DNA from 3 places in the Macrococcoides bohemicum genome. Region 1 is predicted to be linked to each of the others. Evidence: predicted binding sites of a transcription regulator. Region 1 holds the regulator's gene; each other region holds the start of a gene.

What was found. Region 1 encodes CtsR, which represses protease genes until heat stress. Its sites were predicted from a motif close to ATGGTCAATAAAGGTCAAACA; they were not measured.
Region 2: HT586_RS05500 (ATP-dependent Clp protease ATP-binding subunit) is a predicted target of CtsR. The motif match lies at 1,717-1,737, and genes of this name have one in related genera.
Region 3: clpB (ATP-dependent chaperone ClpB) is a predicted target of CtsR. The motif match lies at 1,253-1,273, and genes of this name have one in related genera.

What each region holds. Positions count from the first base shown of each region.
Region 1 covers NZ_CP054482.1:2,265,580-2,268,874, forward strand. The annotation lists gene HT586_RS11815 (ATP-dependent Clp protease ATP-binding subunit) at 1-391, opposite strand, end outside; gene HT586_RS11820 (protein arginine kinase) at 404-1,414, opposite strand; gene HT586_RS11825 (UvrB/UvrC motif-containing protein) at 1,404-1,796, opposite strand; gene HT586_RS11830 (CtsR family transcriptional regulator) at 1,808-2,269, opposite strand; gene HT586_RS11835 (NupC/NupG family nucleoside CNT transporter) at 2,455-3,295, shown strand, end outside.
Region 2 covers NZ_CP054482.1:1,055,716-1,059,010, forward strand. The annotation lists gene HT586_RS12515 (transglycosylase family protein) at 1-178, opposite strand, end outside; gene HT586_RS05495 (transglycosylase family protein) at 401-1,132, opposite strand; gene HT586_RS05500 (ATP-dependent Clp protease ATP-binding subunit) at 1,814-3,295, shown strand, end outside.
Region 3 covers NZ_CP054482.1:827,698-830,992, forward strand. The annotation lists gene HT586_RS04350 (metal-sulfur cluster assembly factor) at 82-390, shown strand; gene HT586_RS04355 (Crp/Fnr family transcriptional regulator) at 420-1,115, opposite strand; gene clpB (ATP-dependent chaperone ClpB) at 1,290-3,295, shown strand, end outside.

The DNA of each region.
Region 1 (3,295 bases):
TAATATTTAAATCAAGATTTGCAAGCACGCGTGCTGCAACACCTTCGTTCTCACGAATTAATCCTAATAGAATATGCTCAGTACCAACAAAGTTATGGTTAAGTTTACGTGCTTCGTCTAACGATAATTCAATTACCTTTTTAGCACGTGGTGTATATTGAATTGTTCCACCCATATCTGTGCCATGACCGATTAATTGTTCAACTTCCTGTACAACCTTTTCTTCTGTAATGTTATATGCCGCTAACACTTTCGCAGCAATTCCATCAGGTTCTTTCACAAGACCTAATAATAAGTGTTCTGTACCGATATTATTATGATTTAAACGAATCGCTTCTTCTTGTGCATGTGCTAACACACGCTGTGCTCTTTCAGTTAATCTACCAAACATATTTTATCCTCCTTACAAATGCTCTCGTAGCATTTGTGCTCTTTTTTCATCTATTTGTTTATTCTCTGGATACAATTTATCAATAAATGGTGCCTGTATAGCAACCATCAGTTCATTGAATCTAAACGGAGTATCTTTTATGATGCCCATATCAATACCCAGTTTAATCTCACTTAATCTAAGACTCGCTTCTTCTACAGAAATTTTATGACTATATTTCAATATCCCTAAGCTTCTGTAAATTCTATCTACTGTATCGATATGATCATAATTATTCATACGCTTACGCATATTGATTTCCTCTTCAATAATCTGTTCAACCACCTGTGTTAAATCATCGATGATACTTTCTTCTGATTTACCGAGCGTCAGTTGATTTGACACTTGATATACATGTCCTAAAGCTTGTGTACCTTCTCCGTAAATCCCACGAATCGTGAATCCAAATCGATTAATCGTTTGTGCGATTCGCGACATTCTCTTCATAATAGAAAGTCCCGGCAAATGTAACATAACGCTGGCACGTAAGCCTGTTCCAATATTGGTTGGACATGTTGTAAGATAACCATAGTGCTCATCATAAGAAATCATTAATTTTTCATCAAGTTTTTTGTCTATAACGCGTGCACGTTCATATAAATGATGTAGCGACAAATCGTGACCTAATACTTGTATACGAATATGATCTTCCTCGTTAATCATGATACTTTCAGATTCATCTTCATTGATTAATACAGCTCCGTGCTTTGCCTCCATCAATTCTTTGCTAATCAAATGTTTTACTACCAACATTTGACGCTCTTTCATCGGTGTTTCAGTCATCTTGATTAGTTCGTAATCCTTTATTAATACATTCGACACTTCTTCAATTACTTTATCAGCAGTATCTTCAGCAAACATCATCGGATGAACGAAATTTTCCAGATTACGTGCGAGCCTGATACGTGAACTCAAGATAACAGCGGGTTCATCAGCTGACTGCATCCAATCACTTAATATATTCTGAAGATGTTTATTCAGCATGTGTATCTCCACCTTCCTTAAGTGCACGGATTTCATCACGCACACCAACCGCTTCTTCAAATGCTTGCTTCTCTACTAATGATTGTAATTTCTCTTCCAGTGCTTCTATCTTTTTCTTCAGTGCAATCTTTTCCTGTGATTTATGTGGTGTTACACCAATATGCTGTAAATTACCAGCCTGTACGCGCTCTATAACTTGCGGTACATAATCACTAAATGTGTTATAACATTCATGACAACCAAATTTGCCGATGTGTAATGCTTCTCTTAAAGTCAGTCCACAATTTGGACACTTGTCAGGTGTATGGGCTGCTTGAAACTCACCACTATTTAACAAGTGTTTGAGTAACTGATTCATTGAAAATTCTTCTTCGTATGGCATACAATCTCTCCTTAGTTATAATGAATGATATTCAGCACATTTTGTAAAATATTAGCGCGTATATAATCACGATAAGGTACATCCATCATTAAAACATCACGATGAATCGTACCAAGTATAATCTTTTTCTCTCGCTCATTAATCAATTCATTTTGGTGTAAACCTTCTATAATACGTTCAGCATTTTGTTGTGAAATCTGTTTCCCCGTTAATTCCATTAAATGCTCAATAAACGCTGCCTTATTATTTGATTCAATTTTTGTGATACGAATATAACCTCCGCCACCACGTTTGCTTTCAATCTGATAGCCGTGTTCATTTGTGAAGCGCGTTTTAATGACGTAGTTTAACTGTGATGGAACGCAATCAAACTTTTCAGCAATATGTGCCCGTTTAATTACGACAACATCATCCTGCGCTTCTTCAAGTAACTGTTTTAAATATTGTTCAATTATATCTGACATATTGTGCATGACATCACCCACCTTTGACCTTCTTTGACTTAATTATATTTAATCCTACTTTGTTAATCAAATATTTTGTTTGACCTTTTTTGATGAACAAATTTTCATGATAAGTCGAAAAAATGTTTAGCGCTTTCATTCGTTGTGTAGTATGATATTTATAGTATAAAAAATATGACTAAAGGAGAGATTTCATGAATTATATTATCGGTATCATCGGTCTTGTTGTGTTCTTGTTACTTGCATGGGTTATGAGTTCAGATAAAAAGAGTGTACGTTGGCAATATATCGGCATAATGATGGCCATTCAGTTTCTATTTGCTTTTCTTTTACTTAAAACTTCAGGTGGTATTAAATTAGTAGAAGCATTAGCTACCGGTTTCGGTTATTTACTAGGCTATGCAGAACAAGGTGTCAACTTCGTATTTGGCGGTCTGGAAAATCCAGCTGTCGGTAAAGTACCTGCCGCTTCAACTTTCTTTATGGATGTATTATTACCGATTACTTTTATTTCAGCTTTAATCGGAATCTTGCAGTACTTAAAGATCTTACCGTTTATCATTAAATATTTAGGATGGCTGATTTCTAAAGTAAACGGTATGGGGAAATTAGAATCATTTAATGCAGTAGCAGCAGCAATTTTAGGTCAATCAGAAGTATTTATCTCTATTAAGAAACAATTACCATATATTCCGAAGCACCGTTTATATACGTTAACAGCTTCAGCGATGAGTACGGTATCACTATCTATCGTCGGTGCATATTTTACGATGATTGAACCTAAATATGTCGTAACAGCTATTATCTTAAACTTATTTGGTGGTTTTATCGTTGCTTCAATCATCAACCCTTACGTTGTTTCAGCAGAAGAAGAAGATGCTGTAATTATGGGTACAAATACGGATGAAAAGAAACAATCATTCTTTGAAATGTTAGGAGAATATATTTTAGATGGATTTAAGGTTGCAGTAATTGTTGCTGCAATGCTAATCGGATATATCGCATTAATCGCGATGCTTAATGGAATCGTCGATG
Region 2 (3,295 bases), 1.1 Mb from region 1:
GAACTGGTTTTTCGTTTAATGATGCAGATTCAGCTTTAGCTAATTCAGCTAATTGAGCGAAGTCTACAGATTCTTTTTGAGTATTTTCAGTTTCTGAAGCGTATGCTTGACCAGCAGATGCTACCGACGTTGTACCTAAAGCTAAAGCTAATGATGATGTTAAGATTGCTTTTTTCATAATATATAAGTCCTCCATTAATTTACGTTTTGTTATTTTCGTTATCGATTGTCAAAGTTGACTGTCGATAATTATCTCTCTTTCGACATTAATAATGTAACACATAATATCATTACATACGTTACAGTAAAATAACAATTCATTACAATGTCGAAATGTTTTTGTAATATAAAAAGCGAAGAATGCTATTTAGAGCATTCTTCCCATGTAATAATTTAAATATTAAGCTGTAACCCAGTGTTGTGCACCGTACTCATTATATAATTTTACGGCTGCTGCATCTTGAACTGATTCAGGTGCTGAAGCTGGTGATTTTCCTTTCCATGAAGCTGGAGCAACTGTATCCCATGTACTTTGTAAGAATTGATATTTACCTGCTGCACCAGAAGTAGTGTTGATCGCACGGATATTACCACCTGATTCACGTTGTGCAATTAACTGTAAATGTGTATTAACACTTACGTTTGATGTTGATGTTTGTGAAACGGGTGCTTTGTAAGCACTTTGTTGCACTGGTGCTTTTTGTTGAACTGGTGCTTGATAACTCACTTGTTTAAATTGTTTTGCTGGTGCTTGATAAGTTGTTTTGTGAATTGGTGTTTGTTCTTTAACACTATCAAATTGTTTTACAGCTTGAGGTTGAGTAGATGTTTTATTTACAATCGTATCTGCTGCTCCAGTGTATTTATATTCCCATGTCCAGTAAACACCATCTGATTCAAAGTTATAAGAATATCCATCTTTATTAAATGAATAATTGTAAGCTCCAGCATGCACTGGGCGTTCATTTAATGTTTCTGAATTGTTTCTCGCTAAGTTTGCCAGTTCATTGAAATCCACTTTAGCTGTTTGTGTCGTTTCTGATGCTTGTGCTTCGTGTGAACCATTTACTCCTGATAATCCTGTTACGCCTAACGTTAATGCTAATGATGATGTTAATAATGCTTTTTTCATAATATATAATCCTCCAGTAATTTAAAAATTCAATGTTTCTCGTCTTTCTTTGTCGATAATGATGTGTATTTCGACAAGTAGAAACAATTAAAAAATATATTTTTATAAGTTACAGATTAATTAGAATAATGTTTATTCGGGATAAACAAACTAAAATGCAAAGTTTATTTTTCTGTAACGGTTCATATTAGACCATATATATTCTTTAAGTTCAAAAATTTTGAGTAAGAAAAAGATGATTTTATTCAATTACCTTACATTTTATGTAAAAGTAGAATAATCTTTTTATTATCACTGATGCTGATTAAATATAGGAGATGAAAGGGATTAAATATATATAAACATTTTGCAACTAATATGTTTGTCAAAAAATGGTCACAAATAAAAATTTTTTAAAAGGATACTATACTTCTGATTTATTTATCATAATTTGCAAAGAAAAATGAACGTTTAATTACCATATATTAATTTGAGTTTCTTCTATTATAATTGTTGGTTATAAATGTTGATTATTTTGCTACAGAATTTATAAGAAATAATTAAAGTAATAAAATAAAAATAAAGGTCAAAGAAAGTCAAAATAATGTTTGACCTTCTTTGACTAATTTAGTATAATAAGAGTATCAAAGGAACATAATACCCTTTGTAGTAATACTTACAACTAAATAGGAGTGATTATTTATGAATAACGGAATTTTTGACAGTAACTTTGATGCAATGTTCAATAGAATGTTTAATGAATTAGGACAAGGTCAAGTGAAGCGCAAATTTTATATTAATGGGCAGGAAGTAACACCTGAAGTAATTCAACATATACAAAATAACCAATTTAATGATAATCAGGCACAACGATTAAAAGATCAAAATAACAATGTGCAGGGTGAGTTTTTATCAAAGATTGGTAGAAATTTAACTGAAGAAGCACGTAATGGAAAACTAGATCCAGTGATTGGACGTTCAAAAGAAATACGTAATACAGCAGAAGTATTAAGTAGAAGAATAAAGAATAATCCAATCTTAGTTGGTGAAGCAGGGGTTGGTAAGACTGCGATTGTCGAAGGTTTAGCTCAAGCTATTATTGACGGAGATGTACCACAGGCAATTAAAGATAAAGAAATAATTTCAATAGATATTTCTGCGCTTGAAGCAGGGACACAATATCGTGGTGCTTTTGAAGAAAATGTTCAAAAATTAATTGATGAAGTGAAAGCACAAGATAATATCGTATTATTCTTAGATGAGATTCATCAAATGATCGGTAGCGGAGCAACTGGTGCTGATTCTGGTAGTAAAGGCTTATCTGATATTTTAAAACCAGCATTAAGCAGAGGAGATATTACAATTATCGGTGCTACTACTCAAGATGAATATCGTAACAATATTTTAAAAGATCCAGCTTTATCTCGTCGATTCAATGAAGTTGTCGTGAATGAGCCAAGTGCAGAGGATACAATTGCAATATTGGAAGGTATAAAAGAAAAATATGAACAACATCATGCAGTAGAAATACCTGATAATGTGATTAAAGCTTGTGTTGAGTTATCGATTCAGTATATTCCGCAAAGATTATTACCGGATAAAGCGATAGATTTACTGGATATCACTGCAGCACATGTTTCTTCTAATCATACAGTTGTTGATACTGTTCAATCAGAAAAACAAATCGAACAGCTTGAACAAGAAAAATTAAAAGCAGTAGATAGAGAAGATTATGAACAAGCAAATGCACTACAAATGGAGATTAAATCAATAAAGGATAGTCTAGAGAAAAGCGTCGAAACAAATACGTTAACAGTTGATGATGTAGCAGGAACAGTTGAGAGATTAACTGGAATTCCTGTTTCGCAGATGGATAGTAACGATCTTGAACGTCTGAAAAATATTAAAGATAGATTATCAGAAAAAATTATCGGTCAAGATGAAGCGGTACAGGCGGTGGCAAAAGCAATCCGTAGAAATCGTGCTGGATTTGACGAAGGCAACCGACCAATCGGTAGCTTCTTGTTTGTTGGTCCCACTGGCGTAGGTAAAACAGAACTCGCAAAACAGTTAGCTGTTGATTTATTTGGTAATAAAGAAGCATTAATTCGTCTGGACATGAGTGAATATAGTGATTTAACAGCTGTTTCTAAAATGATCGGTACTACTGCTGGTTACGTAGGA
Region 3 (3,295 bases), 920 kb from region 1:
AATCAGTATGAAAATTTATTAATTTGAAATATGACTGATATTTGTTATATTAAGATTATAACAAAGAATGAGGTGATATGAATGGAAGAAGCAATGAAAGATAGTATTATGGGTGCATTAGAAAATGTAATTGACCCAGAATTAGGTATAGATATCGTAAATTTAGGATTAGTTTATCACGTTGATATGGATGATGATGGATTAGTAAATGTAGATATGACATTAACATCGATGGGATGTCCGATGGGACCTCAAATTATCGATCAGGTTAAAACTGCTCTAGGAGAATTACCAGAAGTAAAAGATATTGAAGTAAATATCGTCTGGAATCCAGTGTGGTCAAAAGACATGATGAGCCGTTACGCTAAAATAGCATTAGGTGTAAGCTAAAAAAAAGAGACATATTCATGTCTCTTTTTTTATTCTATCTTACATATATTGATTGGACAATTTTCACAATTAATCTGATCTTTTAAATAGTCAATATGTTTTATAGTAATTCGTTTACCTTGAGTTGTTATGATATTTTTTGACTTCAACTCGCTGATAATTCGGTTGACTCCTTCACGTGTTGTACCCCCAAAGGTAGCTAACTCATTATTCGTCATATCAATATTAAGCTGGATGCCGTCATCAGTAGTGATGCCATAAGTATTCGATAGTCTTATTAGAGTCGAGTATACTGCACCTTTCTTACCCAATGTGTATAAATCTCTTAATTTATATTCCTGCTTAGCATTTTCATTTTGAATCCACAATAACCATTCGTAGTTTAATACTTCGTCATTTAATATAGCATTCTCAAACTGTTCAATATCAAGCTTATAAACAGAGACTTTTGTCTTTGTTTTAGCGAATAGAGAATGTTTTTTTAATCCGCAAAATAAGGTTGTAGAACCAAAGATATTTCTTGGGCCAAGTAATTTCATTGAAAATTCTTTACCATCTTCTAATACACGATGAATAACTACATTTCCACTTTTAATGACATATACTGCATTCGCAGGATCCTCTGCCTGATAAATATATTGATTTTGATCATATGTCTCAAGCTTTCCTTCTTCGGTTATATAATTAATTATACTCATTGCTTCATGGTATTCAGTATGTACCATTTGTATCACCCGTAACTTTATTAGATTTATTATATTATATCATACAAGAAATAATGATTTCTTATAAAATTATTACTTTGTGTTTGATTCGAGGTGGATAATTTGTTTTTTATATGAAATGGTTTTATAATGATATTATAGTCAAAGATAGTCAAACTTTTTTGAGGTGATTTCATGAATATAGAAAAGATGACATATAACGTACAGGCTGCCTTAGAGTATGCTCAAAATGACGCAGTAGAAGAAAAACTACAGGCGATTGAAGTAGAAAATCTAATGAAACATTTTGTATTGCAAAGTGACAGCATGTTAAATACTGTATTTGAACGCAGTAATTTAGATATTAAAGCATATGAAAGAATTTTAAATGAAGCGTTAACAAAAATACCCCGAGTAGAGGGTAATATCCAATATGGACAATATTTAAGCAATGGAATTAATCAGTTACTGAATGCATCAGAAAAAAAGATGGATGAAATGGATGATCATTATATTTCTGTAGAACATATTATTTTGGCTGCAATTGAAACGCATGAACCTACAAGATTGTTTGTCGGTAATAAAGCTGAAGTAATACAAGAAATTATTAATCAGATTAGAGGGGGAAACCACGTGACGACACAAAATCCGGAAGTTCAATATGAAGTATTAAAGAAATATGGACGTGATTTAGTAGAGGAAGTAAGAAACGGAAAAATGGATCCGGTTATCGGTCGCGATGAAGAAGTGCGTAATACGATTCGTATATTAAGCCGTAAAACAAAAAATAATCCGATTTTAATTGGTGAACCAGGTGTAGGGAAAACAGCAATTGTAGAAGGATTAGCACAACGTATTGTAAAAAAAGATGTGCCTGATGCATTACTAGATAAAACGATATTTGAACTTGATTTATCAGCACTTGTTGCAGGCGCAAAATTCCGTGGCGAATTTGAAGAACGTTTAAAAGCAGTGTTGAAAGAGGTAAAAGAATCAGACGGTAAAATTTTATTATTCATCGACGAAATCCATATGTTAGTTGGTGCAGGTAAAACAGATGGTGCCATGGATGCAGGTAATATGTTAAAGCCAATGCTCGCGCGTGGGGAGTTACATTGTATCGGTGCAACAACTTTAAATGAATACCGTCAATATATTGAAAAGGATTCAGCTTTAGAACGTCGCTTTCAGAAAGTTAATGTAGCTGAACCAGATTTAGAAGATACAATCTCTATTTTACGTGGTTTAAAGGAACGTTATGAAGTGCATCATGGTGTAAGAATTCAGGATACAGCACTTGTAGCAGCAGCTGAGTTATCAGACCGTTATATTACAGATAGATTCTTACCAGACAAAGCGATTGATCTTGTAGACCAGGCATGTGCTACGATTCGTACTGAAATGGGCTCAAATCCAACTGAACTTGATGCAGTGAATCGTCGTGTGTTACAACTTGAGATTGAAGAAAAAGCATTGAAAAATGAAACAGATAGTAAGAGTCAAAGCCGTTTATCTGAACTACAACGTGAACTTGCAGATGAGAAAGAGAAACAGCAGACTTTACAGGCACGTGTTGAGAAAGAAAAATCTCAAATTAGCGTCGTACAGGAAAAACGAGCTGAGCTTGATAAATATCGTACAGCGCTTGAAGAAGCTCAAAGTAACTACGATTTAGGTAAAGCATCTGAATTACAATATGGTAAGATACCGCAAGTTGAGAAAGAATTAGCTGATCTAGAAGATAGTTTAATTGAAGAAACGAAAGGCACTGACCGTTTAATTCGAGAAGTCGTTACTGAAGAAGAAATTGGCTACATTGTGTCTCAGTGGACAGGGATTCCGGTTAGTAAACTTGTAGAAACTGAAAAAGAGAAATTATTAAAATTATCTGAGATTCTACATGAACGTGTAGTTGGTCAGGATGAAGCTGTTGATTTAGTAGCAGATGCAGTTGTCCGTGCACGTGCAGGAATTAAAGATCCTAATCGTCCTATCGGTAGCTTCTTATTCTTAGGACCAACGGGGGTCGGTAAAACTGAACTTGCTAAAACGTTAGCCAGCACTTTATTCGATTCTGAAAAACATATGGTACGTATCGATATGAGTGAATATATGGAGAAACATGCTGTGTCACGTTTGATTGGTGCACCTCCTGGCTATGTTGGTCACGAAGAAGGTGGACAATTAACGGAAGCAGTTCG